One region of the Paraburkholderia sp. SEWSISQ10-3 4 genome, then DNA from elsewhere that is predicted to be linked to it. Evidence: riboswitches for the same ligand, from Rfam matches in the RefSeq annotation. Region 1 holds a riboswitch; the other holds the start of a gene.

Region 1 (14,280 bases):
AGCGGCTGCTCGTCTGGGGCATTGAACGCAGGCGATGCGTATGGCGCTGCGGTGTTGTACAGGGACGGCGCGTCCGTAGCCGAGTCGCGCGCTTCGAAGAGCGTCGCGCCTTCCGCTGTGCCGGTGTTCGTGTCTCTACGGCCGAAAAGGGCGTCGTAGAAGGCCAACGGTTGGGCAACCGGTAGCGTGCCTTGTGTCATGCGCGCCTGACGCATCCAGGTATTGCCCGGCTGCGAGGATCCGCCACCAAAGCCGCCGCCGAAGCCGCCTGCGCCTGCACTGGTGCCAAAGCCACCGCCGCTTCCAACGCCCGCGCCGCCGAGCGGTGTAGCGCCGAACGAAGCCGGACCAGCCGGCGATGCTTCCAGATGCGCCGCGTGCCCACCGGCGGTCGTTTCCGGCGACGCGCCCGCGTGCCGCGCCAACGCACGCTGCACGGCGTGGAATACGAACTGGTGAATCGAGCGTGAATCGCGAAACCGCACTTCGATTTTCGACGGATGCACGTTCACATCGACCGCTTCTGGCGGCAGATCGAGAAACAGCACGTAGGACGGATAGCGGTCGCCGTGCAGCACATCTTCGTAGGCGGCGCGCACGGCGTGCGTGAGCAGCTTGTCGCGCACGAATCGGCCATTGACGAAAAAATACTGCTGATCGGCGCGTCCGCGGCTCGCGGTCGGCAAGCCGGCGCAGCCGTAGACGGCGAGGGGTCCAGCGGATTCGTCGAGCGGCAAATGAGCCGTCGCAAAGGTTTCGCCGAGAATTTTCGCGACCCGCGCGGGCGGTTCGCTGGCGTTCCAGTGTTCGACCGCCTTACCGTTGTGTAGGACCGAAATCGCCACATCCGGCCGCGCCAGCGCAGCGCGGCGAATCTGTTCGAGGCAATGGCCGAGTTCGGTCTGCTCGCTTTTGAGGAATTTGCGGCGCGCGGGCGTGTTGAAGTACAGCTCGCGGACTTCGATCGTGGTGCCCTGGGTGCCCGCGGCGGGGCTGAGCACTCCGGTCTGCGCGTCGACGCGCACGGCGTGCGGTGCGTCGGCCGTGCGGCTCGTGATGGCCATCTGCGCGACGGATGCAATCGACGCCAGCGCCTCACCGCGAAACCCCAGCGTGGCAACCGCTTCCAGTTCGGCGAGCGAGCGGATCTTGCTGGTCGCGTGACGCATCAGCGCGAGCGCGAGCTCGTTTTCGGGGATGCCGCAGCCGTCGTCGGTGATAGAGATGCGTTTGACGCCGCCTTCGTCGAGCAGGATGCGCAGCGTCTGCGCGCCGGCGTCGAGCGCATTTTCCAGCAATTCCTTGACCACCGAGGCCGGCCGCTCGACCACTTCGCCGGCGGCAATCTGGCTGATCAACTGATCGGGCAGGGGCTGGATCGCCCGCAACGGGCGTGGGACGGGCGCTGCGGCGGAAACTGCGGCCGCGTCGGCGATGCCGGCAGGCGTTTCGGAGAATTCTGACATGGCGAAATTATAGCGATTCGGCGCGAACAGGCTGGATGCGGGCCGAAGGTAGGAATCGCCGCGGTCTTGCGGCCGGGGACCACAGAACTGCCGAATCGCTGCACGGCGCCGAAATTGCCCGCGCACGGCAGTTTTTTAATCGCAGCCGGGCACTTTCGGTATCATGACGCGGTCAATTTCCGGCGACGAGCACGCGCTCGCTGCGCATCGCCCGCAAGGCTGCTGACGCGGCCGCTCCCGCCACGCTCACATTCGCTTAATAAAGGACGCTTTTTGGACACGCTGCTACAGTTCGCCAACCTTGTCTTGCACATCGACAAGTTTCTGGGAGTCTTTATTCACGAGTACGGCGCCTGGGTTTACGCGGTGCTGTTTCTGATCGTGTTCTGCGAAACCGGGCTGGTCGTTCTGCCGTTTTTGCCGGGCGATTCGCTGCTGTTCATCGGTGGCGCTTTTTGCGCGACCGGCGAGATGAATCTCGGTTTGCTGATCGTGCTGCTGCTCATCGCTGCGGTCGTCGGCAACACGGTTAATTACATGGTCGGGCGGTCTATCGGGCCTCGGGTGTTCAATTCGCACATCCCTTTCCTTGAACGCTTCCTCGACCGCAGCGCGCTGCAGAAGACTCATAACTTCTACGAAAAACACGGCGGCAAGACCATCGTGCTGGCGCGTTTCATTCCGGTGGTGCGGACTTTCGCGCCATTCGTGGCGGGCGCGTCGGAGATGACGGTTAGCCGGTTCCAGCTTTTCAATATTCTGGGTGCGCTGCTTTGGGTGTTGTTGCTAGTGTTTCTCGGTTACTTCTTTGGCAACATTCCGTTCATCCGTCAGTATTTGAACCTGATCGTGCTGGTGGGTATCGGCGCGGCCGTGGTGCCGGTTGTGCTCGGCGCGGTATGGAAGATGACACGTAAAAACGCCGCGGCCAAGCCGGGTAGCCACTAACGCTTCACCTAGTAAGAAGCTGAACGAACAAACGGCGTCGCGAATCTCGCGACGCCGTTTTCGTTTTGCGCTCTGGCGTCTGATCGGTTGAAGCGCTGAGACAGCGAAGAACGCTTCACCTTAGCGGACGTCGGGCTGGATCTAGAGACCTACTAAACCCCGATCATGCTCAACTGATGATGCGCGGTGCGATCGGTGTTTCCGGTGTCGGATAGCCCGCATCCTTGAAGGTCTGGATGATCGCGCGGTTGGTGTCGAAGTAGACCTGCCAATAATGGTCGGTGTGCGTGTAGGGCCGCACGCACAGCAACGGTCCCTCCGGCGTGAAGCTCAACACTTCGATATCCGGTGCAGGACTCTCGGCCACGTTGGGGATCTGCGTAACGGCTGCCTTCAACCGGACCATCGCATCCGTAGGATCGACGCCGTTCGCAATCTTCGCGGTCAGCTCGACGCGCCGCACCGGCAATGCGCTGTAGTTCGAGATTGTGTCCGAAAAGATCTTGTTGTTGCCCACAATGGTTACCACATTGTCGGGCGTTACGATGGTCGTGCCGAATAGCCCCAGTTCCGAGACCGTGCCCGTGACGCCACCCGCCATCACGAAATCCCCCACCTTGAACGGCCGCAGCACCTGCATGAAGATGCCTGCCGCGAAGTGGGCGAGCAAGCCGCCCCACGCCGTGCCGATTGCAAGGCCGAGTCCGGCGAGCAACGCGGCGAACGAAGTAGTCTGGACGCCGAACACCTGCAGGATTGCAAGGATCAGCAGCAGGTTCAGCAGTGCGCCGAGAATCGAACCGAGGTAATGAGCGAGTGTTGGATCGACGCGGCCGTTTTTCGACAACAGTTTGCGAAGCAAGCCGGTGATGAGGCCAATGACCCACCGGCCGACGATCCACAAGACAATTGCGCCGAGTACTTTGGTGCCGAGGTCGATGCCTCGGGTCATGATGAATACGCGCACGGTTTCGAGATCCAAGATGTTCCTCGCTGGTTGAGTTGCCTTCGACTGATTGAACGGCGGTAGTGCAATACAGCGGCAAATGCCCGGCGACGGGCGCACACGGTAAATCTCGGTCTTCGAAAGTTATACGCGACGGCGCGCGCAACCGCAAGGTCCGTTCCTGTTGATGATGCGGATTGCGTAATAGAAGAAAACGACCCGCGTGAGATTACATCGGTAGATGAGATTCGGAATACGGGGACGTGCGAATGACCAGCGTGTTGTGGTTGGTTTTGGCGGCGCGCGCGCGACGTGTCACGTAGCGCGACGCCAATGCGGTAATCGCTGCAAGCGCATACGCGCCGGCGCGTTCGAAGAACGCGGTCGGCGTGCTGAATCTGCCGTAGCGGCTCTGCGCATCGGCGAACACGAGAAAGGTCAGCGCGGCATCGAGAAGCAAGGCGGCGGAAACCAGCACGACGAAAACGTGCGCGCCATTGAGCGCAGCGCTGGGTACGAGCCGGTTACACAGATGACATGCGCTCAGCACGATAGCGAGCAAAACGAGGTTTGAGACGAGGTCGAACAGAAAATTGGTCATGTTGACGGAATGAAAGCGCAGAGGTCTGTGGCGTTGCCAAAGCGTTTGCTCACGCAGCGTTGCAGCGTGATTCGCAGAATCGGCGGCGATCATTGCACGTCTTTATGTCTCAATAAATATCAATGTTCGGAGTCCGTTGTATCTGTTCAGGATCGAAGAGGCGTGATGTAAGAGAGGTCTTGTGGTTGCGTGAGGTTTTGTGATTGACGCTGTGAGAATGCTTCGCGCGCGTGTAAAGGGTGCGGCGATATCGTTTCGATTTCACCGATTTCACCGATTTCGCTCGTCACTCAAACGGCGTTTTCGCGACGTCATTCGGTCGGGGTGATGCGAGCGGATACGAGGTGAACGGTGACGGCGTGATTCGCCTGGACCTCGCGCGGATTCGAGCCGCAAAAAGAAAAGGGCTTGCGACGCTGACGCGTGCAAGCCCTTGAATCTTTTGGTAGGCCGTACGGGATTCGAACCTGTGACCAACGGATTAAAAGTCCGCTGCTCTACCAGCTGAGCTAACGACCCAAAAGAGAAGCGAGATTATAGCGATGACACCCGCAGGTTGTCAACCCATGGTGGTGGGTCGAGTTTTCCGCACTTCAGATAGTGAAAAGCCCAAGGTATCGCTACCCTGGGCTTTCCAGCGAGAGGCGCGCGTGACTATTGATTTGAAGACTGCGTGGCCACTGCGCGTTACATCAACTGCCAAACCTTGTACGGCTGACTACTTGATCTGCGACAGCTTGCTCTGAGCCGACTGCGCGACGTCCGTGCCGCTGTATTGCGCAACGATCTGCTCCAGCGTCTTCTTGGCCGCAGCCTTCTGACCTTGCTCGAGCTGATTGTTCGCAATCGCGAGCAACGCTTCCGGCGCACGCGGATGCTGCGGATACTTGGCCACCACACCTTGCCAGGTCGCCGTCGAGCCCTTGTAGTCACGCAGCGCGTACAGCGCGTTGCCGAGCCAGTACTGCGCGGTCGGCTGGTAGGGGCTGTTCGGAAACTTGGCGATGAAGCTGCGGAACGACGCCGCCGCATTCTTGAAGTCGCCGTTGCGGAACTGCTGTGAAGCCGCGTTGAACGAATCGGTTTCACCCGGCTGCACCTCACCCTGGACGCCGTCCACCGTCTGTTGCTGCGGCTCGAATTTCTTCAGGCGCGTGTCCAGGTCGGTGTAGTAGTCCTTCTGCTGCTTTTGCAGCGTGGTGAGTTGGTTGCCCATATCTTCGTTCTGCCCACGCAACGTCGCGACCTGCTGATTCAGCTGATCGAGGCGGTTGGACTGATCGAGGATCGTGCGTTGTGCGGCCGACAGCTGGCTCGACAGGCTATCGGTCTTCGAGCGCAGATCGAGAATGGCCTGACGGGCCTGATCGTCGTCGAAGATGCCCGCATGCGCGGGCACAGCCGCGAAGGCCGTGCCCGCGACGCAGGCCGCTGCGGCAAACCGCAGCCAGGAGAAACGATGCGTCATTCGGCTCATCACCTGTTACTTACTGTTGGTACACGAGGTCGGCGCGGCGGTTTTGTGCCCACGACGATTCGTCATGACCGGTAGCTTGCGGCTTTTCCTTGCCGAGGCTCACGGCTTCCATTTGCGAGTCCGTCACGCCCATCAGCGACAGCGAACGGCGAACCGCTTCTGCACGCTTCTGGCCGAGTGCCAGGTTGTATTCGCTGGTGCCGCGTTCGTCGGTATTGCCCTGGATCAGGACGTGACGTTGCGGATGGCTCTTCAGGTATTGCGCGTGTTGTTGCAGCAGCGATTGATAGTCGTCCTTGACCGAGTAGCTGTCGAAGTCGAAGTAGATGCTGCGCTTGGCGAGTGGGCTGTTCGGATCGTTCAGCGGATCGACGTTGACCTGAGCGACATCGGTCGGATTCGGTTGCGTCGAAACTGCGCCACCCTTGTTAGCGTTTTCGTCGAGCTTGACGCCCGAGTGACATGCGGCCAGCGCACCGACCATCAATACGGCAAATGCGAAACGAAGTTTTGACATCATTTTGTTACTCTCCTTGTGTTGTTGCATGAACGTTACTGCATAAACGGGCCCCAGGATGGCTCGCGTACGCTGCCACCCTGAACGGACAGGACCTGCCGAGTGCGACCGTCGGTCGATACTGCGGCCAACACGCCACGGCCGTTCACCTCTGTGGCGTAAAGAATGTACTGACCGTTCGCCGCGAAGCTCGGCGATTCGTCGTGTGTGGTGTCCGTCAGGCCCGTCGCGGTGTTGCCTTGCAGGTCCTGGATATACAGCTTGAAGCCGCCGCCGACGCGCGAGATATAGGCGAGTTGCTTGCCGTCCGGGCTCACGCGCGGGCTGGTGTTGTAGCTGCCCGTGAAGGTCACGCGTTGCGCGGCGCCGGCGTTTTCTCCTTGGGCCGACATCTTGTAGATCTGCGGTTGACCGCCGCGGTCGCTGGTGAAATAGATCGACTGGCCGTCAGGAGAGAAGCACGGTTCGGTGTCGATCGAACTGCCTTGCGTCAGGCGCCGCAGGCCGCTGCCGTCTGCATTGACGGCGAAAATCTGTGTGTTGCCGGTGCGTGAGAGCGCGACGGCCAGCGTGCGGCCATCTGGCGACCATGCCGGCGCACTGTTGTTACCCTTCTGGTCCGATACGACCACGCGCCGGCCCGTAGGCAGGTCGTGGATGTAGACGATCGGCTTCTTCTTTTCGAACGAAACGTAAGCGACCTTGGTGCCGTCAGGCGACCATGCCGGCGAGATGATCGGCTCGGGGCTCGACAGCGCGATGTGCGCGTCCTGGCCGTCCGAATCGGAGATCTGCAACTGATAACGGCCACCGGTCTTGATGACGTACGAGAGGCGCGTGGCGAACACGCCGCGGCCGCCCATCAGCTTCGCGTAGATATAGTCCGCGACTTTGTGCGCGCTCATGCGCAAGCCGCTTTCCGGGCTCACCAGCACGAGGCCACCCAGGCTTTCGCCCTTGACGGTGTCGTACAGCTTGAAGCGCACTTCGTACTGGCCGTTCGGCAAGCGGTTCACGCTGCCTGACACGAACGCGTTGGCGCCCTTGGCCTTCCAGCTGCCGAGGTCGACGGAATCGGTTTCTGCGACGGGCGTGCTGCCCGCGTCGATATTCGTGAATTTGCCGCTGCGTTGCAGATCCTGACGCACGATCGTACTGACCTGCTGCGGCGAGTTCGCTTCATTGGCGAAATTCGCCGTTGCGATTGGAAACTGGGTGGACCCGACGCCTGTCACGAGGACGTTGAGTTGTGCGTGGGCGGCGCCGCCGACGGCGATCAAACACGATGCTACAAGTGTCCGCAGGCCTAGCTTGGTCATCAAACTCATGCTGAATGGTTTCCCCAAAAACGGTTTTACTAACACTTCATGACAGCAGAGAGACCCGAAAACAACTAATTCGTTCCCGGGCGCGCCGCGCTGGGCGGGGCGCGGCGTCTGCTGTCAACTGACTGTCAAACTGTTGCAATCAACCTGCTGGGCGCAACGTAATCTTGAAGCTGGTCGGCGTCTTCCCGTCGATGTCCTGAGGCATCGGATTGGAACGCTGGACGGCCCGCAGTGCCGCATCGTCCCACGCCGAGTTACCGCTGCTGTGCGCGATCTGCGCGTCCAGCAGCGTGCCTGTCGGCGAGCAGCGCACGGAGATGACTGTCTCCAGACCTTCCGTTTCGCCACCCCACGAGATGTTCGGACGCACCACACGGCGCACCTTGTCCGCGTAACCCGGCGATGTCGCCGTGCCACCCGAGCCGCTACCCGTGCCGCTCTTCGCAAGTCCATTGCCGGTCGAGCCAGGAGCGCCCGCCGAACCTTGCATCTGGGCCAGCCGCGCACGACGTTCCGCGTCCAGCTTCTTGGCTTGTGCCGCTGCATCGGCCTGAGCCTTGGCCTTCGCCGCTTTCTGCGCATCAGCCTTCTTCTGCGCCTCAGCGTCGGCCTGTTTCTGCTGTTCCTGTTGCTGCTTTTGCTGATCGGCCAATTGCTGTTGTTTCAGCTTGTCGGCCTGCTGCTGTTGCTGTTGTTGCAACTGTTTCTGCTTGGCAGCCGCTGCTTTTTGCGCAGCCTGATCGGCCGCCAGTTGCTGCTGGCGCTTCGCCTCGGCCTCCTGCTGGGCCTGCAGTTTCTGCTGACGCAGTTGCTCGGCCAGTTGCGCTTGACGGGCCGCTTCCTGCTGCTGGCGTTTCTTTTCCTGCAGCGCGATGTCGGCCTGTTCGTCCGGCAGCGGCGGGGCAGGGGCAACCGGCACAGGCGGCGGTGGGGGCGGGCGCGGAATAGCCGAATCCGGCACCTCGGTCCACAGTTCTGCTTCCGCGCCTTCAGGCGTGCTGTTCTGCCATTGAATGCCGTGATACAGGAAGAACCCGAGCAGCGCGTGCATAACCAGAGCGAACACAAAGGCTCGCCAGGTGCCGCGTTCACGCGGCGGCTGAAGCGGGTATTCGGAATTCTTGCGGATCATTGTGATTTGACGAGCAATCCAACGCGCTTGACACCCTGAGCCTTCAACTCGGACATCACGTTCATCACGACTTCGTACTTCACGGTCTTGTCGGCGGCGATCACGACAGGTTGGTCAGGGTGCGATTGCGCACGGTCGGCGATAAAGCCGTGCAGATCGGCCTTGGTCATGTCTTCCTGCTGCTGCGCGCCCGCGTCGTCCTTGTATTTGACGCTCATATTGCCGTCTGCGCGAATATTGACGATCACCGGTGGGGTCTGCTGCTGAGGCGCGGAGCCGCCGACGGTCGGCAGATTGACGATCGACGGGGCGACGAGCGGCGCGGTCACCATGAAGATCACGAGTAGCACGAGCATCACGTCGATGTACGGCACGACATTGATGTCGGCCATCGCGCGGCGCTGACGGGAGCCGCGCATGCTGGAGGAAGAGCCTGCCATCGTGGACTCCTTACTGTGCCTGACGCTGCAAAATGTTCGAGAACTCTTCGATGAAGGTCTCGAAGCGGATCGCCAGACGGTCGATGTCGTGTGCGTAGCGGTTGTAGGCGACCACGGCCGGAATCGCCGCGAACAGGCCGATTGCGGTAGCGGTCAGCGCTTCGGCAATGCCTGGAGCTACGTTCGCAAGCGTAGCCTGCTGCACGTTGGCGAGGCCGCGGAACGCATTCATGATCCCCCACACCGTGCCGAACAGACCGATATACGGGCTGACCGAGCCGACCGACGCGAGAAATGCCAGATTTGCCTCGAGCACGTCCATTTCACGCTGGAACGCGGCGCGCATGGCGCGGCGTGCGCCATCGAGAATCGCGCCTGAATCGTTCAGCCGCTTTTCCTTGCCCTTCAGGAATTCGCGCATGCCGGATTCGAAAATCCGTTCCAGTGCGCCGATCGTGTGGCGGTTGTTCGCGGCGCTCTGATAGAGCGCCTGCAGGTCGCCGCCCGACCAGAAATCGCGTTCGAAGCGCTCAGTTTGCGCGCGCGCCCGGCGGATCGCAAACCACTTGCGGAAGATGAAAGTCCACGACAACAGCGACAGCAGAAGCAGCAGCGCCATGACGGCCTGCGCCAGCAGGCTCGCATTGAGTACGAGAGAAACGATCGACAGATCTTGTGTAGTGTTCATAAAGGTTCGTTTTAACGTCCCGGAAGGGGGCGTCCGGCTGCAAGGTCACTCGAAGCTTGCCGTGAGCAAAACGGAAGCATCGGCGATATTGCAAGCCGAACCATGCTTTGTGTTGCTTGATCGATACGAGTTCACTGGCCCCGTAACAACGGGGTTCAGTCGTTGTCCGTTGACATGCCACCGTCGTTCACGCCCGGCCCGCGCCGCAAAGCCGCGAGAACCGGCGGAGGAATCGCGACCGGCCGCAGCGCAATGCGCTCGACGCAGCCGACCCGGATGGAACCGGTAGCAAGCAGCGTGCCGTCCCGCCACGCTTCCTGCGCAAAATCGACCGACGCGCGGCCAAGACGTTCGATTCTGCTCACCACTTTGACGACATCGTCGAGCCGGGCCGGTGCCCGATAGTCGACTGCGGTGCTGCGCACGATGAAGATTGCGCCCGATTCGCCGGCGAGACGGTTCTGGTCGACGCCGCACGCGCGTAGCCATTCGGTGCGCGCACGTTCGAAAAACTTCAGATAATTCGCGTAAAACACGATGCCGCCGGCGTCGGTATCTTCGTAGTACACGCGGATTGGCCACGTGAAGCCGATTTCCGTGCCGGGCTGGCTGGTCGACATATTCATGCGGCGCATTTTACCGGAACGCACACCCCGAGGTCTGTTTCAAGATGTGCGCCCCGTCTGGCGGGCCTCAGCCGGGATTTCAGCCGCGATGAACGGACAAAGCGGAGAAGGATTGGGCCACCGGCATCAGCTCGATCGTGTTGATGTTGACGTGAGCGGGACGCGTGGCGATCCAGTAGATCGAGTCGGCGATATCCTCGGGTGTCAGCGGTTGTACGTTCTCGTACATCTTGGCCGCTTTTTCGTCGTTGCCGCGGAAACGCACGTTCGAGAACTCGGTGCCGCCGCACAGGCCCGGCTCGATGTCCGTCACGCGCAGTGCCGTGCCGGCCAGATCGGCCCGCAGATTCAGGCTGAACTGGCGCACGAACGCCTTGGTTGCGCCGTACACGTTGCCGCCCGCGTAAGGCCAACTGCCGGCCGCCGAGCCCAGATTGAAAATGTGCCCGCGGTTGCGCTCCACCATGCCGGGCAGGAGCGCATGCGTGACCTGCACGAGGCCTGTGCAGTTGGTCTCGATCATGGTGTTCCACTCGTCCAGACTCGCTCTTTGCGCCGGTTCGATGCCGAGCGCGAGGCCGGCGTTATTGACGAGCACGTCGAGTGCGGCGAAATCGGCGGGCAGCGAGGCCGGCACGGCCTCGACGGCGGCGCGGTCGCGCACGTCGAGTTCATACGGCAAAAGGGCATCGCCGAGTTCGTCGGCGAGTGCCTGCAGGCGGTCCTTGCGGCGCGCGGTGGCGACGACACGATGGCCGCCCTTGACAAAAGCACGAGCGATAGCGGCGCCAAATCCTGCGGACGCTCCGGTGACGAACACGATCATTGCAGTTCCCTGGTTGGTAGGAGAGAAAGGCCCCAAGCCTACTTCCAATGCGGCGCTGCGGCAAGGATGAACCAGTCGCACGAGTGGCTGCGGCAGTGACGCGGAGCGGCTTCCGGGCGTGCTTTCATCAGACGTTTGTGCGCCGCTCGCAGCGGCGCCAGGACCGGCTTCGCGAGCATCCGCGGGCCCGGCAGGAAGCCGGTTGCCTATTCGATCCTCTTCCAATAAACTAACGCGCTCATCCCTGCGTGACTGGCGATAGAACCGATTCGAGCAATCGGGTTCAAGGTGGAGCAACCCACCGTGAAGCGCAGGGAGCCGTTTTGCCGTTCGCCTGGGCAGCCGTGATCCGCGCGCATTGATCTGCGCTGACGGTGGCTGTCCTGCCTCGCGTGTGCGGCGACTCTCCATCCGCCACGTCAGGGCTGGCCCAGCCGCCAGCAGCGCTGCGTACCCCCTACGCAAGATTCGGCGCACGATCCGGTCAACCTGCACACACTCAACGGAATCCGTATGTTTGATAGAGCCCAAAGCACCATCGCCAACGTCGATCCTGAACTCTGGAAGGTCATCGAGCAGGAAAACCGCCGTCAGGAAGAGCACATCGAACTGATCGCGTCGGAAAACTACACGAGCCCGGCCGTGATGGCTGCGCAAGGCTCGCAACTCACCAACAAGTACGCCGAAGGGTATCCGGGCAAGCGCTACTACGGCGGTTGCGAGTTCGTGGACATCGCCGAGCAACTGGCGATCGACCGCGTTAAGCAACTGTTCGGCGCCGACGCCGCCAACGTGCAGCCGAACTCCGGTTCGCAGGCGAACCAGGGCGTGTTCTTCGCCATGCTCAAGCCGGGTGACACGATCATGGGCATGAGCCTCGCGCACGGCGGTCACCTCACGCATGGTTCGCCGGTCAACATGTCGGGCAAGTGGTTCAACGTGGTGAGCTATGGCCTCAACGAAGCCGAAGACATCGACTACGACGCTGCTGAGAAACTGGCTCAGGAACACAAGCCGAAGCTGATCGTGGCCGGCGCGTCGGCGTTTTCGCTGCGCATCGACTTTGAACGGATGTCGAAGATCGCCAAGTCGGTCGGCGCGTATTTCATGGTCGACATGGCTCACTATGCCGGCCTCGTCGCCGCTGGTGTCTACCCGAACCCGGTGCCGCACGCTGATTTCGTCACCACCACCACGCACAAGAGCCTGCGCGGCCCGCGCGGCGGCGTGATCCTGATGAAGGCCGAGTTCGAAAAGCAGATCAATTCGGCAATTTTCCCGGGCATTCAAGGTGGTCCGCTGATGCACGTGATCGCCGGTAAGGCCGTCGCGTTCAAGGAAGCGCTGTCGCCGGAGTTCAAGGCGTATCAGCAACAGGTCGTCGAGAACGCGCGCGTGCTGGCGGAAACGCTGGTCAAGCGCGGGCTGCGCATCGTCTCCGGTCGCACTGAAAGCCATGTGATGCTGGTCGACCTGCGCGCGAAGAAAATCACCGGCAAAGCAGCGGAAGCGGCGCTCGGCGCGGCACACATCACGGTCAACAAGAACGCGATTCCGAACGACCCGGAAAAGCCGTTCGTTACGAGCGGTGTGCGTCTCGGCTCGCCGGCTATGACCACGCGTGGCTTTGGCGTGAAGGAAGCGGAGCAGGTAGGTAACCTGATCGCCGACGTGCTGGACAACCCGGAAGACGCAGCCACGATCGAACGTGTGCGCGCGCAAGTCGCCGAGCTGACCCAGCGCTTCCCGGTTTACCGCTAAGCCGCCATGCACTGCCCCTTCTGCCGTCACGCCGATACGCAAGTTGTGGATTCCCGCGTATCCGAAGACGGCGCGACGATTCGCCGGCGCCGCCGCTGCCCGGCCTGCGACAAACGTTTCACGACGTATGAGCGGGTTGAGCTGGCGTTGCCGTCGGTCGTCAAGAAGGACGGCAGCCGCACGGAATTCGATCGCCGCAAGATCGTCGCAAGCATGCAACTGGCGCTGCGTAAGCGGCCAGTGGCAGCGGACGCGATCGATGCGGCAGTCGCCCGCATCGAGTATCAACTGCTCGGCAGCGGCGAGCGCGAGGTGCGCAGCGAGCGCCTCGGCGAACTCGTGATGAACGAGTTGCGTGCGCTCGACACGATTGCCTATGTTCGTTTCGCCTCTGTCTACCGGCGCTTCGAAGACGTCTCCGAATTCGAGGACGTGATCGAGGAATTTCGCCGCGCCTCCTCTCCTCCCAAGCCGTCCCGCAAGCGCTGATTTCTGTCGCGCCTGAAGTTGCGCGCCAGGTTCTGTTTTCCGCTGCGTAGGTTTGCGCATCTGCATCTCCGCTCCCGTTATGGTTCGTCACGCGTGCATTTTTGCGCGGGATAGCGTCTGAGTGCCACCTGGCCATTCGGCCGATTGTTGACCCGCTTGCGAATCGTTAGATTGGCTGCGTGCTTTGAAACGATCAGGGATGCAGATGAAATGGGATGCAGTCTGTTTGTGGCCGCGCCGCGGCTTTACGCTTGTCGAAACACTGGCTGTTGTCGCGCTGCTGGCGATAGTCGCCGTGATGGCGACACCGTCGTTCGTTGCGTGGCACCTGCGGGACCAGGTGGACGCGCGTGCGAAAGCGCTTGCCTCGACGCTCGCCTATGCGCGCAGCGAGGCATTGCGCCTCGGTGCCCGCGTCACTGTGTGCCGGATCGACGCGGCACGTCGTTGTCTTGCCGCAGGGCAAGCTTGTGGCAACGGCGTCACGGACTGGTCGTGTGGCTGGGCTGTGTTGGCCGAACGGAATGGCACGCTCTCACTGCTGCGCGCGCATCCTTTGCTCGCTGCGGTCAGCATCACCGGGACGCAGACAAATCTCACGTTTACGCCGCCGGCGGGGCAGTTGATCGGCACCTTTCGCAGCTTTGAGATCGCGCCACGCGTGCCGTCGAAAGCGACGCAAGGCGACAAGTGGCGGCGCTGCATCCGCATCGCGGCGGGCGGGCGCGTGCGGATTGTCGAGGGCGCGTGTGGAGCTGCGTCGTGAGCCGATATCCGTCCAACTCACGGGTGCGCAATTGCGCAGCAACGTGTTCAACGAGACATAGGGGTAGTTCGCTAATCGAAGTAATGCTCGCCGTTGCCTTGATGGCAGTGACGGCGCTCGGGTTGATCGCCGGTCAATTGTGGACTGCGCGCGAAGCCCGTGCGATGGCAATGCGCGAGCACGCAGCATGGATAGCCGATTCCGTTGTCGAAGCAATGCGCGAGCCTTCGGCAGGCGATTCTGCGATCAGGCAATGGAGCGCGTGTGCA
Region 2 (14,280 bases), on a different contig from region 1:
TCTGGAGACAGGCTGGCAATCATCTTTAGCCGCGCCGAGCTTGCCATGCCGTCCAAGCCCAGTTCTGTCGCAGGCCCAGGCAAACCTGCCAGAAACAGCGCGTGCGCTTCGTGCTCCGTGAGCCCTGTGAGATCGGTACTCCAACCCTCGCGCAATTGAAATCCTCCATTGCGACCTCGATCCCCCCAAATGGGCACGCCAGCAGTGGAGAGCTGATCGATATCGCGCAAGATCGTGCGCTCGGAAACCTCCAGTGCTTCAGCCAAAGCCGGTGCGGTCATACGCCCGCGCGCTTGCAGCATCATCATGATCGACAAAAGGCGGCTGGCTTTCATAAACGACACCTACCTAAAAATACATGACATAAGATGTCATGTTATCGGACTTATTATCTGCCACACCCCTAATCTGCTCGATCATCAAATCAATTGAAGAGAGACAAATGAAAATAATTTCCGGACCCCTGAGCATGTTCGGCGCCAAGGCCGAGATCGCGGCGCATGAGAAGGGCATCGACTTCGAGCTGGTGATGGCGCCGTTTGACCAGCTGCGAGGTTACAACCCCAAACACCCAGATGTATTGCGCGTCAATCCGAAGCATCAGGTGCCGGTACTGATAGACGGCAACCTGGAGATTTTCGATTCCACGCAAATATTTGAATATCTTGAGGACCTGAAGCCCAATCCCGCCTTATGGCCGGCGCATCTAAAGGCGCGCGCCATCGCGCGTCAGCTCGAACACTGCAGCGATGAAATCTATTTCCCTCACATTGTCCGACTGATGGGTCTTGAAGATGCGCCGGATGATCCTGCGGCGCAGACCGCGCGCAACGAAGCGTTGCAATATTATCGACGCATGGAACGAGTTCTCGCGAATCGAGAATTTCTGGCCGAGACCTATTCCTATGCCGACATTGCGTTTTACATGGCGCAGTTGTTCGGCGCGCGCAAGGGCGCGCCGATAACAGGAGAAACGCCCAACCTGCTGGCTTGGCGTGAACGGATGACCGCACGTCCTGCCGTGCGAAAAGTTGCCGGTGCTATGGCGGGATATCTTGCCTCGATTGAAAACGCGGTCCCCGATTTCCTTCAAGGACTTAACTAGCAGCCTGTTGAAAAACCTCGTGCTATTCAGGGCGTCCACCTATAAACAGTAATACTGGACCCCTTAACGTTGTTCTTCGTCACCACGTACTCACCCGTCGATCGAAGGTATGCCCTGACGCCGTACATCGAGTCGATAGCACTGCTGGCGTCGACTTTAGCGGTATTGGTGTTGACCAACGTAGTGTCGAGGTTACCCGTAGCGAGATTGAACGTGTCAATGTTCGGCAAGGCTTGCCCAGTACCGAACCAGTAGCCGACGAAGAGATAGCTGCCGGCCGCGTCAATCGACTTGGCGCCGACATGGGGGAGCTTGATCACCGGATTAGGCGTCGTGGTGTTGCCCGCGCTCCAGCCGTGATACACCTCGATCCGCGTGCCTATCGCCGTCCAGTCCGTCCCCCCAACAACGCCCTGTCCGAGAATCATCGTGTCGCTGTCCGCGAGGTAGACGATTCGCGTCAACGGCTTGATGCTATCGGGAATGCGAATAGGGACACCGGGTCCCCATGTTGGCTTGCCGCTAGCGTCGAAGCCGATCAACGGGTAGTGGTAGATGTAACCAGTCTTGTCGAGGCCAGCCCACGCGCCTCCTTTGCTGTCGATGCAGAATCCGTCCCTGACCGATGCAGTCGTCTTGAACGCCGAACCGGGAAGCGTGGCGTCCGGTATTGCAATGTAGCCATTCGCAGCATTGAAGTGGAAGAAGTAGTAGGTATCGGGATTCTGGCCGGACGCTACAAGGATACGGTTGGCTCCGACGGAGGCAAGTTGACCGAAGTGCTCATCCCGTGAGCGATCGTTGATGTTGATACGTGGATCGGATGGATAGGCGATCGGATCGACCGTGTTCGCTACGAAGGTTCCCCCGGCAGTGCCGGTGTAGATGTTAGTGCCGCCATAAAAGTAGACACCGTCGGTACCCGGGTCCGGAGCGGCGATCCCCTCAAAGTTGAGAGACTGAAGCTTCCACTGCAGACGACCAGAACCGTTGTAGGAGTGAATGTCGGTGCCGCCGTCGCGGCCGAGGTCCCAGCTTCCGCCCCACGGGTTGTTGAGCACATAGAGGTTGCCTGCTGTGTCCTTGCCGATGCCAACGACACGCGTGAAGCGCTTGTCGCCAACCTGCCCTTTGATTCCCGTCGTGGTGTCGAGATAACCGCCCTGAATGCCGAATGTGCCGGCCAGCGTCGGCGTGCCCGAGACCTTGTAGCGCTTGATGTTCATGTCGGGACCTTCGTCTCCGACCATGAGCTGCCCCGACGACGCATCGAAATAGAGCGCCGATGGCAGCGACCCACTTGGCATCCGGATGGTGTTCAACAGGGCACCGGTCGGACTGAACCCGACAATCGAGCCCTCACTTTTCTGCGCAACCCAAACATTGCCTGCGCCATCCAGTGCGAGAGCACCCGGGCCCGTGATGTTGATGTCCCGCTGCCAGACACCGCCGGTAGTGAAGATCCGGACGCGGTTGCCATAGAAGTCGCTCGCATAGAGGAGCGAGCCCGCCGTGGCGAGTCCAGTGACGACGTCGACCCGAGGCTGATTGTTCGACGCGCTGATCTGAATCAATAGATCACGAGCCTTGGTGGTGCGGTTGTATCGTCCCACCGCACCGCTTCCGTACGTCCCGCCGGGCTGCAGCGCCACAAAGATCGACGTCGCGTTGCCCGTGATCGCGCTGCCCTGAAACTCGCCATGCGCGCCCATCGAGCCGAGGCTCTTGCCAGCCTGGTAGATAGCGACGCCACCCTCGTACTCATCCCACATGGAGGCCGTATAGATCACGCCTTCCGGCGCGACCCACATGGAACGCGCCGTGTTACCCACGTGGGCTGCGAGGGTGCCATAGGTGTTCGCCAGCCAGTCGGTGGTGTTTTCCGCCTGACACGCCGGCGCAATCGTCGCAATCGTGGTGATCGCTGCGGCGAGTAGCACAGCATGAATTCGTTTTTTCTCAATCATGACTGATGCTCTCCAGAACGTAGTGATCATTCACGTGAATAGTCGGCCAGTCGGATTTCAAATTCGTGATCGGTGACCCACGTATGACCATACGCAACGCATTGCGCCTTTACAAGCCGCACTGCGACTTTGCATGCGGACGTGAATTGATCTCCCCTCTCCTTCTCGCGCAACAGGTAATATTTCGCCTTGTCCTGGCGTATCGCTATGCATAGCGAATGAATCAGGGCGTTTTGACCGTTACCAAAAAACATAGGGGTGGAGTCAATGAATCGAAAAGAAATCAAAGCTCAGGTCGTGCAGCTTCTATCGAATGGGGTTGCGAAATCCGAAGTGTTCACCAGGTTGACGGGACAAGGCGTCAAGGATCGTCTGCTTGCCTATTTCATCGCAGCGCACGCAGATCCTGAACGATGCCGTGCAAACCGCGGCCATCTGATTGCCGTTCGGGTCATCGCGTGGTTGCAGGTCATTGTTGGCTTGTTGGCGGGATACGCCGTTGGCAGCGAGATATCTGCCGTGGCGGGGTTGATCGTCGCGGCGGTGGCTGTGGCGATTTCCCTGTTGTTCGTCTGGGGTTTTACGAAGAACAATGTCGGCGCCTACAACGCCTATCTGATTTTGGCGATTACGCAATTGCCAAGGCAGTTCACGGACTTTGCGGAACATCCCATGTCAACCTTGATTGGTTGTCTGATCGGGGTGGGGTTGTTCGCCTACATCTGGTACGTCAGAACCCGGATCTTTCCTGATTTCAATTTCATTGCACCTAAAAAATTGAATGGGAAGTACGTCTTCTCGGAGTAACCCATCGGGTAGTGACAGTAACCGCGAGACGCCGTCTTTTTGGACGGCGAAATTTCTACCGATATGTGACGCGTTTCATTCGTCTCGGAACGGTCGATTTTGCAAATGGTCGAATTCGATTCGCGCCTGTTCAACCCGAATCCGTCAACATGAGGGGTAGACATGAAAGCAATCGAAAGCAAGCGCTCTTCCATGCGTATTGGCTCGCGGGCGGTCGCGTGCCTGCTGGCGGCGGGGTTTGCCGCTTCAACCACTTCGGCGGCCAGCGCGGCCGATTCCGTCCTTCTGCCTCAGGATGCGCCGCACTACAGGACCGGAGACAACTGGACCTATGTGTGGTCCGACTTGCTGTCAGGAAAGAGTAGGACCATCACGCAAACCGTGACGTCCGTCAATGCGGATGGGAGTGCATCTCTTCAGATAGGGTCCGGAAGCGGGCATGTAGAGCTGACCTCTGAAGCAAACGTGATTCCCAACGCGGCCGCCCAGCACGCCTGCGGTATCGCGCTTCATTTTCCGCTGCGGGCCGGAACGCGCTACGAAGCGGACTGCCAGGCCGCCGGCGAAGCGAGCACGACTGTGCTGCGGCGCGCCCAGTGCGAAGTGCAAGGTGTGGAAGAGATCAAGACAAGGGCCGGCTCGTTCTCCGCGATCAAGATCAGGATGACGGGAGTCTGGACGCCGCAATCTGGCTTTGGGGGTGGACCGATGGAGGAGACACTGTGGTATGCCCCAACCGTCAAGCGCATTGTCCGTGAGGAGTTTCAAAGCCGCATGGCGGGAAAGGGCGTACCCGCGACGACCTCAACTGAGTTGGTGCGTTACGCGGTGAGACAGTAGCGCGTCGTCGGCTGTGTCAACCATCGAAATTGGAGCGTCAGCGCGCGGGTGAACGGACTTTGCCGTCCACCACTAATGTGCGTTTGTCTGGTGTGACGTCGTATTCGACCGTTTGCGCCGGTGTAACGGCACCATAGGAAACACCGTTCACATAGACGATCCCGCCCTTCAGTTCAATCGTGTCGCCGCCGACCCGCGCGGTGCCCTGTTCGCCCTGTAAAACCGCGCCGGCGCAACCCTGACTTGTAAAACTGCGGACTGACGTAGTCGGCTTCACAGGATTCCCTTGCTGGTCCGGAGAGAAAAAATGCGGGACAAAAGGACCATGTAGCGCAGCATTTGCCGCGCTGCATGGCGGTGCATCCTTGCTGTCGGCGCCGTGGACAGTTCCGAAACTGATCATGCACCCGGCAAGCGTGGCAATCGTCGGGGGCAACAGTTTGTTCATGCTGATATCCGTTATGTCGTGAGTCCCTTAGACCGGAAATCGATTTCCGAATAGCGCGGTGTCCGCGTCTGGCTGAAGCATGACGCCTCAGCATGGGGCGCGCCGCTAGTCATCGGCCGCCTCGTCTTCCTCCATTGTGTCGATCGTGTCGTCATCCTCGGAACGCGTCAGGACAAACTCAGCAATCGCATCCCAGTGCCGCAACGCCTTGACGCGATCACCGTCCATTACAAACTCGAACGTCGTCTCCGGGCTCAGGTAACTGCGGAACTGCAGGTCTTTGAACGGCACCAGAACTTCAGTAGGCCCGTTTGGAAAGCGCAGAGTGAGCTTCTGTTCACGGTTCAGTCGCACCGCGGCTTTGATCCCAATCGCCGTTACGTAGGTGCCCGTGATTTTGTCGATGACGGACTGGGGCACCGTATCGGGTGTCCGCTTGAATATCGCCTCGGCCTGATCAAGCCACAGCACCGCCCGGTCGATGTCACCCAGCGAACTCGTCTGGAACAGGACGGACCATGCGCCGTCGACTTCGTCATCGGGGGTGTCGAAACGGTCGTAATGGAAATGGTTCAGCGGAAGACAGGTCTGGCGGAATGCCAACTGCAACTGATTATTCTCGAGCGAGATCGTCAATGGCCCATACGCCGGGTGTTCGTATCGACCGACATAGCCGGCCAGATCATGCGACGGGCATGTATTCGGTACGGGGTTCGGCACAACCCTTTGGCGAGCTTCCCTAAGGCTGTTCCTCGCCCGCCTGGTGAAATCGAAAAGCCGCTGAGTCCAGTCCGTTGGCGGCAGACCCAGCAGACGGTCATAGATTTCGTAGCCCACGGCGTTGCGCAGGATCGCGCAATGGTCGCCGATAACAAAGACGTTTACGCCGATCTTCTCGTTCGGCAAATACGAAACTTGCGAATGGAACGCGCGAAGATCTCCACCGTGACTTGCCAACAGGTGCCCTCTGTACGACGCCGTTTGTCGACCCATGCCATAGATGCCATTCAGTTCCGGCGTGAATCCCAGAACTTCATTCATCACGTCAGGAAGTGCAACGCCTGGTGCCAGCGTTGCCTTGAGAATACGCTCGGGAATCACCTGCTTGCCGGCCACCCGGCCTTTATTCATCAGCATCAGTAACCAGCGGGACATGTCATCCATTGTGGCGACAATGCTGCCGGCGGGGCTCGACTCGTCGGCGTCCATGTACGGCGGCTGCCACAGTTCATCGCTGTCGCGCTTCTCCAGAAACGGCACCGCAGGTTCTGCTCGCGTGAGCATGTCGGCTATGGTGAATGCCGTGTCAGTCATGCCAAGCGGCGTAAGTATCTCGTCCCGCACGAAGTGGTCCCAGCGCTTCCCGCTCAACAATTCTATGATGTGGCCAACCGCCTCATACATCATGTTGTTGTAGATGAATTTCGAGCGCAGCGGCGCAGTCGGCTTCATGAAACGAATTCGCTCGAACAATTCCGCCAGCGAGAGGCGTGCCTCGTACCAGATCATGTCGTGCCGCGGTACGCCCGTCCGATGACTCAGCATATCGCGCAGCGTGACGGCCTCGTCGAGCGCCTTGTCATAAAAGCGCAGGCTGGGGACGAATTCGCGGATCGGCCGATCAAAACTGAGCAGGCCGCGATCGACGAGGAGGCCCGCCGCCACAGCCGTAAACAACTTCGTATTCGATGCAATTGGGAACCACGTTGCCGCGGTGTACGGCAGCTTGCTGGCATGGTCGCGATACCCATAGCCCTTCGAGAGCACGACCTCGTCGTCCTTGGCAATGCTTACGCCGATGCCCGGCACGTTCCAGTCGCTTATCAATTTCTCCATGAAACCGTCAAAATCACCCAGTTCTCTCAGCATCGAATTTGTCCTTTAACGGCAAGTTGATCGTCGGAAAACGTTTATTGCGGCTTTCTAAGGCATTCGGGATGAAACCGATGGAGATCGTAAAGCAGAAAGGGGAAGTAAAGCAGAGTTGCCTGACACATGACTTTCATATGTCAAAGCAGGCGGGCAGTCACTCAAATTGTTGAACTGGTAGGTCGTTCGGAGGATGACGCGCCGTTCATTTCAGAGTTTTTTAGCGCTTTAGATGCGTTCGGCATAACCCCGATGCCGCTCGGCAGGTGGTTTCGTCAAGCCCTTTCACATCCTGTGAGCTGATGAAGTCTGAGCGGTTGATTTCTTTCAGCGCGGCCACCGTTTGCGAGAGACGATGGCGAAGCTCACGGCGATCGCGCCCGTCTGGACCTGGCGATCGTCTGCCGAAGATACCCCGGCGAAGCGAGGGCGACGCGGGCCGCGCTTCCTACCAATCAAAGGATCCTGCGCAGGTTCAGGATCGCTGGCGTGCTCGTCAACCGATACCGCTATGCGTCCCAGCTGGTGTGGATGACACTTGGGGCTCGTTGAGGCCATGGGTAATCTCGTGTGAAAGGACATACCCGTATTGAACAACTCGATCATCGATTAGTAAAATGAATGATTTGATCGATACGATAACGAACCAGAATGGAACTCAAACTGCTGAGGACGTTTTTGTCGGTCGTCGAACTGCGTCATTTCGGGCGGGCGGCGGACGCTCTGCACATGAGTCAGCCGGCGTTGAGCAAACAGGTCGGCGCGCTAGAGGCTAGCCTAGGCGCGAAGCTGTTCGAGCGGGGTCGACATGGCGCGGAGCTGACGCGGTTCGGGGAAATTTTCCTGCCCGATGCGCAAGCGCTCGTCCACGATGCGGACGAGATTCTCGCGCGTGCGCGGGAGGCCGGCAGCGGCAGGCGTGGGCATTTGCGGATCGGCATTTGTTTGTCCGTGCTGACGATCGCGCCGCAAATCATTGCCGACTTCCGTCAGCAGTATCCGGGCATTGCCGTCGCGTTGAGCGACCTGTCTTCCGCTGAGCAGACGCGCCGCCTTCTGGCGGGGAAGCTGGATGTGGGCTTTATGCGGGCACCCTCGGTCGACGGCCTCTCATCGCTTCGTGTGATGGAGGAGACACTGGCGCTGGCGTTGCCCCCACGTCTTGAGCACGTGCGTATTCCGTCCGATTTTGGCAAGCTAAATGAAATAGGTTTTCTGGCCTTGCGGCGTGCGCGCGGACCTGGCCTCGCTGCTCAAGTCGAAAGCTGGTGTCGCGAACAGGGCTTCGTACCAAACGTGACGCAACAGGCTGATGATGTGCAGTCTGTCCTGGCATCTGTCGCTGCTGGAGTCGGCGTCGCGTTCGTTCCCTCGCGTGCGCAACATCTTCTTCGGGACGCTACCGTCCTGCCACTTCGCGGAAAACACGCGAAGTGGCGTGTAGGACTTGTGTGGGCGGATGCGCAGAAAAATCCGGTTACGTCACGGTTTGTCTCGTTTGTGCGCGCTGCGCTGAAAGGCGTCTGATTCTTCTTTTCGGCGACAACTTACCTGAGGGACGAGTCGTAGTCGGCGTGCCAACGATTCGGACGCACCACGCTACTACTCGCCCGCCCTTCTTGATCGCCTAGTGTTGCGCGACGACCGGTTGCTGATCCGTGTCGGTTCTTAACGCTGCGGCAGTTTTCTCTGCCGGGCTTTGGCGTTGCGGCTCATTTGCGGTGGCCATCGGTTCGCCTGCTCGCTGCGCCACCTCTTCCGCAAGCAGGTTCGCTGCGTGGCGTGCTGTGATGCGACTTTGCGGAACGCCCTTCGCATCGAGCGCAATCACCTTGTACAACTCGCGGTCGCATTCGAGTTCCTGCTGATATTGCTCAGCCTTGTCCACCAGCAATTCAAGAAGCGTCTGACGACGCCTTCTTTCCTCCAGCGTGATGGAAGGATTCCTACATATCTAGGACGCAAGTGTGATCAAGGTATCGAGTTGAGCCAGGTGCCGGTCGCATAAATCGAAGGCCGACAGGGCAAGCTTTTCGTATTGGATTGCGTCGACAGCCGGACGTGATGCGGGTTGATTTTTGCTGGGCTTGCTCATGGTGACGATCTCCCTGTTACTTCTTGGATCGCCCGACACTCGCTTGGGAAGGGGGTGAGCGGGCACGTAGCAGGTTAGCAGACCGGGTCGAAAACAAACCGGCGAGCCTTGCGGCTCCCCACCACGGCCCGCCCATAGAAATATAGACGTGCAGAGGTAGACGCACGACCCGCCTGAGCGGGTGTGCGGTTTTCGACTACAGGCTGCTAAACCCGGCCGCCGGGTGTTTCCCAACGACCTGGCAATTATAAATCAGGTGGCGTGGAATGCCTTCAACCTTGTAGGCCAAATGTTTGATTTTGGCCAAACGGATAAGGGATGCTAGGACGAAGGGGCGTGTGTTTGGCCGGTGCTTCGATTCGCCGCACGAATACCCGATCCCAACTTCAGCGAATGCGCATTTTCGATCCGCTTGAGTCACTCAGAATTCGCTTCCCGCTGTCCGTTTTCGCAGCGGCATGAGACTTCCGCCGAAGACTCATCGGCTCCGCGCAGCGTCACAGGGACTTTGGGAACAACGTCCACCGCATGGGAGGTGAGTTCTGCTTCGACAGGTTCGATGATCGCAACGAGACCAGTCTCCAATCTGACATGGCGTTCGAACAAGGCGAGAAGTTCAGGGCGCAGTCCGTCGCCGCGTTGTGCTGCAAGAGCGTGAAGCGAGAGAAAGGGCAACATGGTCAAACTCCAGTCGATGAAAGACAGGCGAGCGCGATGACGATGAAAGAATTGACATGTCGGACGCCTGCGAGATCAGTGTGGTTCGGACGCGCCGCGCGTCGTCCGCCGACCTCGGCAATGCGGGATCGAATGCTCAAACTAGCGCAGCAGACCGGTACGGGCACTCCGTTTCTTGCTGTTCAATTGAGATGAAGGTCTTCGAGTATTGCAGCAAGAAACGGGGGGCCGCTGACCGCTCGCGCCAATATTGTTCAGGCAGAGAGGAGCGATCGTGCATCTCTCTTTCAACCGCAGTCAATGAGGAATTCACCATGTCCAAGGAAGATGACAACAAGGCCATCGTAGGCCGCTGGTTCACCGATTTCTGGGGCAAGACCTGCAACCTCGAAGTCGTCGACGAGCTTGCCGCTCCCGACATGCTTCTGCGCTACTCGCTGCACGAGCCGCGCCGTGGACGCGAGGACATCAAGGCATTCATGAGCGATTTCCGCGAAGCATTCCCGGATCTCAACTTCTGGGGTGCCGCCGATCTCATCGCCGAGGGGGACTACGTAGTCGGTCGTTGGGAAGGTGGCGGCACACATACCGGTCCGGCATTCAGCGATTTCCTCGTTGGATCGTTGCCGGCTGCGACCGGACGGAAAATGCGCTTCACTGGCACGACTGTGCTCCAGCTAAAAGACGGCAGGATCATTGAAGAAATCGGCCTGGACGACGGCGTGACCGCTCTGCAGCAACTCGGACTCATCAAAACAGCGTGATCGAAGGCACGATGCGTCCGATATGTTTGCGTGACGCCATGTGCATCTAACGCTACAACGGGTCGGGTGTACCCCTGCTCGTTGTAGCCCGTGACGCCAACCGTGAAGGTCAAGCCTGTGGCCAGCAACAGTTATTCGAAGCGGCAGCGTCGGCCGTCGTTTCCTGGCCGGTTGCTGCCTGACGCGGTCGGCTCACTTCGACCCAAAACGGCCGGTCAACTCTATCGACAGCGGACACTCATTGGATGGCTGCACACGCACGTTCGGCGGCACTGACGGTTTGGGCGATAAGCGTTGAAATTGTCATCGGCCCCACACCTCCCGGAACCGGCGTCACCGCTGCGCATCGGCCCATCAGATCATCGGGATGGATGTCGCCTATGCCGCCGGGATGGTAGCCGGCATCGATAACAATTGCTCCGTCGCTGATCCAGTTGCTACGAATGAAGTTCGGCTTTCCTACTGCGCCGACGATGATTTCGGCACGTCGAATTTCCGCTTCAAGATTTGATGTCTTCGAATGGCATAGAGTGACCGTCGCGTTCGCATTCGATAGCATAAGCGCCATCGGTTTTCCAAGAATGGGACTGCGCCCCACGACCACGGCCCGCTTGCCAGAGACATCGATCTTGTAATGAGCCAGCAAGCGCATGATTCCGGCGGGCGTTGCGGACCCGAAGGCGGGTTCGCCTAACGCCATCAAACCAAAGCCGTGGCTGGTGACGCCATCAACATCCTTGGAGATGGATATTCTGTCGAAGCACCGGCGTTCGTTCACATGTGCCGGCACCGGGTGCTGAAGCAGAATGCCATGCACCGTCTTGTCAGCGTTGAGCTTGTCAATCGCGGAAAGCACGTCATCCGTCGCCGCGCTCGCAGGCAACTTGATCACAATCGAGTCCATACCAACTCTCCGGCATGCACTGCCCTTCATGCTGACGTACGTCGCTGACGAAGGATCATTTCCTACAAGGATCGTAGCCAGTATGGGTGTCTGGCCGCCATTTCTTGCCTTGAGGGCCGCAACGTGTTCGGATAGTTTCCGCTCGTGCAACGCCGCTACTGCTTTACCGTCGAGAAGTGTGCTCATGCGTTTCCCCCTTGCATGACCAATCTGGAACCGGCATGGCTCAAATACTGAACAGGGCAAAGCGGGAGTGAATGGGAGCGCGATTGATTAAGCGCGAGCCGCGTGGACAGAGAAGGGATTTTGGCAATGATCATGGGCAGTCTCAAAGAGATTAATCAAGATGCCCAGGCGAACGGCGTTCGACCGTCTACGCTTCCCGATGGTGACCCATCTATTGCTCGCCAGTTAGGTAGACACGTTATTTTAGTCGGCTTTTTTGTGGCTACGCAAGGTCAGTCGCAGAAAGCAAAGACATGGATTGCCAACGATTCAGGTGTCTGCGTCGCTTGGCCGTTTCTGGCCGACCGTCGCCCAACGCGACAGGCTGCGCCTGCGCCTGAGCTTGGGCGGCCCTTTGGTGTCCTCTGAGTGGAATCTACACTGTAGGCGTTACACGCTAATTTGTTTGGCCGATAACGCCGTCTCTATGACCGTGCCGCCTTTGCAATAGGTTTGATACGCGGTCGATCCCGTTCGCCACGAAACCACGGTGTTGATCGATGTGCCCACGTACATAACGGCCGCAAAGTCATCGATGGCAATCGAAGATGGGATCGACCGGGTTTGTTGTGCTGCATGTAACGTCTCGCGTCTCTTCGAATCGCTGCTGTAATGAACGGCACAGCCACCAGGCAGTAATCCCAGACAGTCGAGCGGACGATACGCTGAGCCCCAGAACGAATCGGTGAGCCCGGCCTCGAACCAGCACATTGCGCCTGCACTCATGCCCGCGAGCAGCACACCGCTCCCCCACGCCTCTTTCAAAACCGTATCAAGCCCCCACTCGCGCCAGACGGCAAGTGCAGACTTGGTGTTACCGCCACCGACAAAAATGGCGTCCTGCTCAAGTAGCCTTGCACGGAAGTCGGAGACAAGAATCGACCTCGCGTCGGGTTGCCGAAAGAATGCAAGATGAGACGTTTCACAACCCAAATCACCGTACGCGGCGTGGAACTTGTCGAGATGCGCGGGCAAGTCACCGCTGGGCGTGGCCAGATAGCAGATACGCGGTCGCGCCTTTCCTGTGAGACCAGTGATATGCCTGTCGATGGGCGATGGCGTGTCCTCCATCATGAAGCCTCCGCCGCCTACTGCAAGGATACGTTGCATGGATGCCCCCGGCGTTGATCGTGGGTTGTCGCGCGAACTGGAAGCCGCTTGGTTTCGCGATTGTCGACGATTTGGGGGGCCGAGTCGACCGTCTGAAAGTGGCCGGACTGAGCCCTCCGGCACCCGACTCAGATCGACCCGTACCGGTCTCTCGACATACCCAAAAGCGGCCATTGGTCCGTACATCACCAATTACTCGCCCTATGCATTCGACCGTTTCGTTTGGATCCGCGATTGTGGCCTCGCAGTCGCGTGCATCGCATCCTCACGCGCGTTGTGGGCCTTGGCAATCCACTGTCCGCGCTGCTTTAGATGGAATTGGCGGCTAGCGAGCACGTCGATTGCAGCCACTCATGCAGGAACCCGAAGATCCCAAGAGAGGGCGACACGCTTGGTAACGCGTCTGTGGACACCCGCTCAGAGCGGATCATCTCTTCCGCTGCGGGCCGTTCGAAACACGTCTGCGCTTGCGTGCGCAGCGGCCCCGAATCATCTTCGACAGCGTCAATCAATCCGTGAGGGCGAGTAGCAGCTTGAACCACAGGATCATATTCCAAGCCCAAAAAAGCAGCGACTGACGGGTTTGCTATTGCTCCCGAAGTGGTTACCGCCAAAGCAATAAGTACGCATACTTTCCGCATTGGAGCCTTATGGTTGCCGTATGGCTAGATCCTTCAAACTTCCCCGTCGTCGTCGACGTATCGCCGTAGATTGCTGACGATTTAGCTATGCGCGCCGACGGTCCCTTCATGGCCGCAAGCTGACAGCTAGGCTATGGAGGCTACCGCCCGTCGTGTTCGTCTGCCTCGCCGTCGCGGAGTATCCGCAGCATGGCGTTTGCTGATTGTTGCCCTTCACGACAATCACTTAACGAAGGAAGCAATTCGGGTGAGGTCGAAGAAGCGGCCGCGCCCGCCGCCGTATTGGCAGGCTGATCGCCGTTACTCAGCGATTGAAAAGCGCGCCGGGCGGCGTTGCGGCGATTTGGTGGTCCGCTCAACGCGCGGGCTGGCGCCACGGATGAAGAGGATCGCGCAGATTGCTACCATCGTCCAGATGCTGAGAATTACGGTCAAGGCACTCATTTCAGTCTTCGGAAGTTCGACACTGCGATTAGTTCTGTCTGGCCTGACGGCCAATCAATGTGTCGTAGGTTAGTCGGTACCTTTGAGCAATAGCTCATCGATCAGGCACGTGGTCAGTGCCAGCTGCTTTTCGAGCGATACGCGCGCTACTTCCGCACCCACCGTGTCGCCACGTGCGACGGCGTTGTGAGTCTGCGTCGCTAGGCGCAACACGGACTCCGACGCGAGGTGCAGGCCGCGCATCATGCCCGCGTCGGAGTAGGCGAAGGACCGTTCCAATCGGACATAGATACGTCCGGCAGGCCAACTTCGAACTGGTAACTTTTGTCGTGGCGGAAAGACATCTCAGGCTCCCTGCGCGATTGGCACGATGTCAGTGTGCG

What was found. Region 1 has a riboswitch for ZMP and ZTP ahead of glyA (serine hydroxymethyltransferase). Riboswitches for the same ligand answer to the same signal wherever they lie in the genome.
Region 2: it holds a riboswitch for ZMP and ZTP, as region 1 does, so the genes downstream of both, M0D68_RS02925 (tetrahydrofolate dehydrogenase/cyclohydrolase catalytic domain-containing protein) here and glyA (serine hydroxymethyltransferase) in region 1, are expected to answer to the same signal.

The regions. Positions count from the first base shown of each region.
Region 1 is NZ_JALPRI010000024.1:45,856-60,135, reverse strand. Features, by position in the region: gene mutL (DNA mismatch repair endonuclease MutL) at 1-1,466, opposite strand, end outside; gene M0D68_RS30775 (DedA family protein) at 1,740-2,414, shown strand; gene M0D68_RS30770 (mechanosensitive ion channel family protein) at 2,584-3,396, opposite strand; gene M0D68_RS30765 (hypothetical protein) at 3,590-3,961, opposite strand; tRNA gene M0D68_RS30760 (tRNA-Lys) at 4,405-4,480, opposite strand; gene ybgF (tol-pal system protein YbgF) at 4,680-5,429, opposite strand; gene pal (peptidoglycan-associated lipoprotein Pal) at 5,449-5,958, opposite strand; gene tolB (Tol-Pal system beta propeller repeat protein TolB) at 5,991-7,283, opposite strand; gene tolA (cell envelope integrity protein TolA) at 7,423-8,415, opposite strand; gene tolR (protein TolR) at 8,412-8,855, opposite strand; gene tolQ (protein TolQ) at 8,866-9,543, opposite strand; gene ybgC (tol-pal system-associated acyl-CoA thioesterase) at 9,699-10,178, opposite strand; gene ydfG (bifunctional NADP-dependent 3-hydroxy acid dehydrogenase/3-hydroxypropionate dehydrogenase YdfG) at 10,249-10,995, opposite strand; ZMP/ZTP riboswitch at 11,234-11,342, shown strand; gene glyA (serine hydroxymethyltransferase) at 11,509-12,756, shown strand; gene nrdR (transcriptional regulator NrdR) at 12,763-13,245, shown strand; gene M0D68_RS30705 (GspH/FimT family pseudopilin) at 13,451-14,011, shown strand; gene M0D68_RS30700 (prepilin-type N-terminal cleavage/methylation domain-containing protein) at 14,035-14,280, shown strand, end outside.
Region 2 is NZ_JALPRI010000001.1:633,236-647,515, forward strand. Features, by position in the region: gene M0D68_RS02870 (YafY family protein) at 1-335, opposite strand, end outside; gene M0D68_RS02875 (glutathione S-transferase family protein) at 443-1,105, shown strand; gene M0D68_RS02880 (SMP-30/gluconolaconase/LRE-like region family protein) at 1,132-3,072, opposite strand; gene M0D68_RS02885 (hypothetical protein) at 3,340-3,879, shown strand; gene M0D68_RS02890 (hypothetical protein) at 4,042-4,719, shown strand; gene M0D68_RS02895 (sugar ABC transporter ATPase) at 4,757-5,167, opposite strand; gene M0D68_RS02900 (serine hydrolase) at 5,273-7,036, opposite strand; gene M0D68_RS02905 (LysR family transcriptional regulator) at 7,688-8,563, shown strand; partial or broken gene M0D68_RS02910 (hypothetical protein) at 8,664-9,131, opposite strand; gene M0D68_RS02915 (hypothetical protein) at 9,549-9,809, opposite strand; gene M0D68_RS02920 (ester cyclase) at 10,124-10,573, shown strand; gene M0D68_RS02925 (tetrahydrofolate dehydrogenase/cyclohydrolase catalytic domain-containing protein) at 10,812-11,663, opposite strand; ZMP/ZTP riboswitch at 11,819-11,902, opposite strand; gene M0D68_RS02930 (peptidase E) at 12,093-12,812, opposite strand; partial or broken gene M0D68_RS02935 (hypothetical protein) at 13,967-14,241, opposite strand.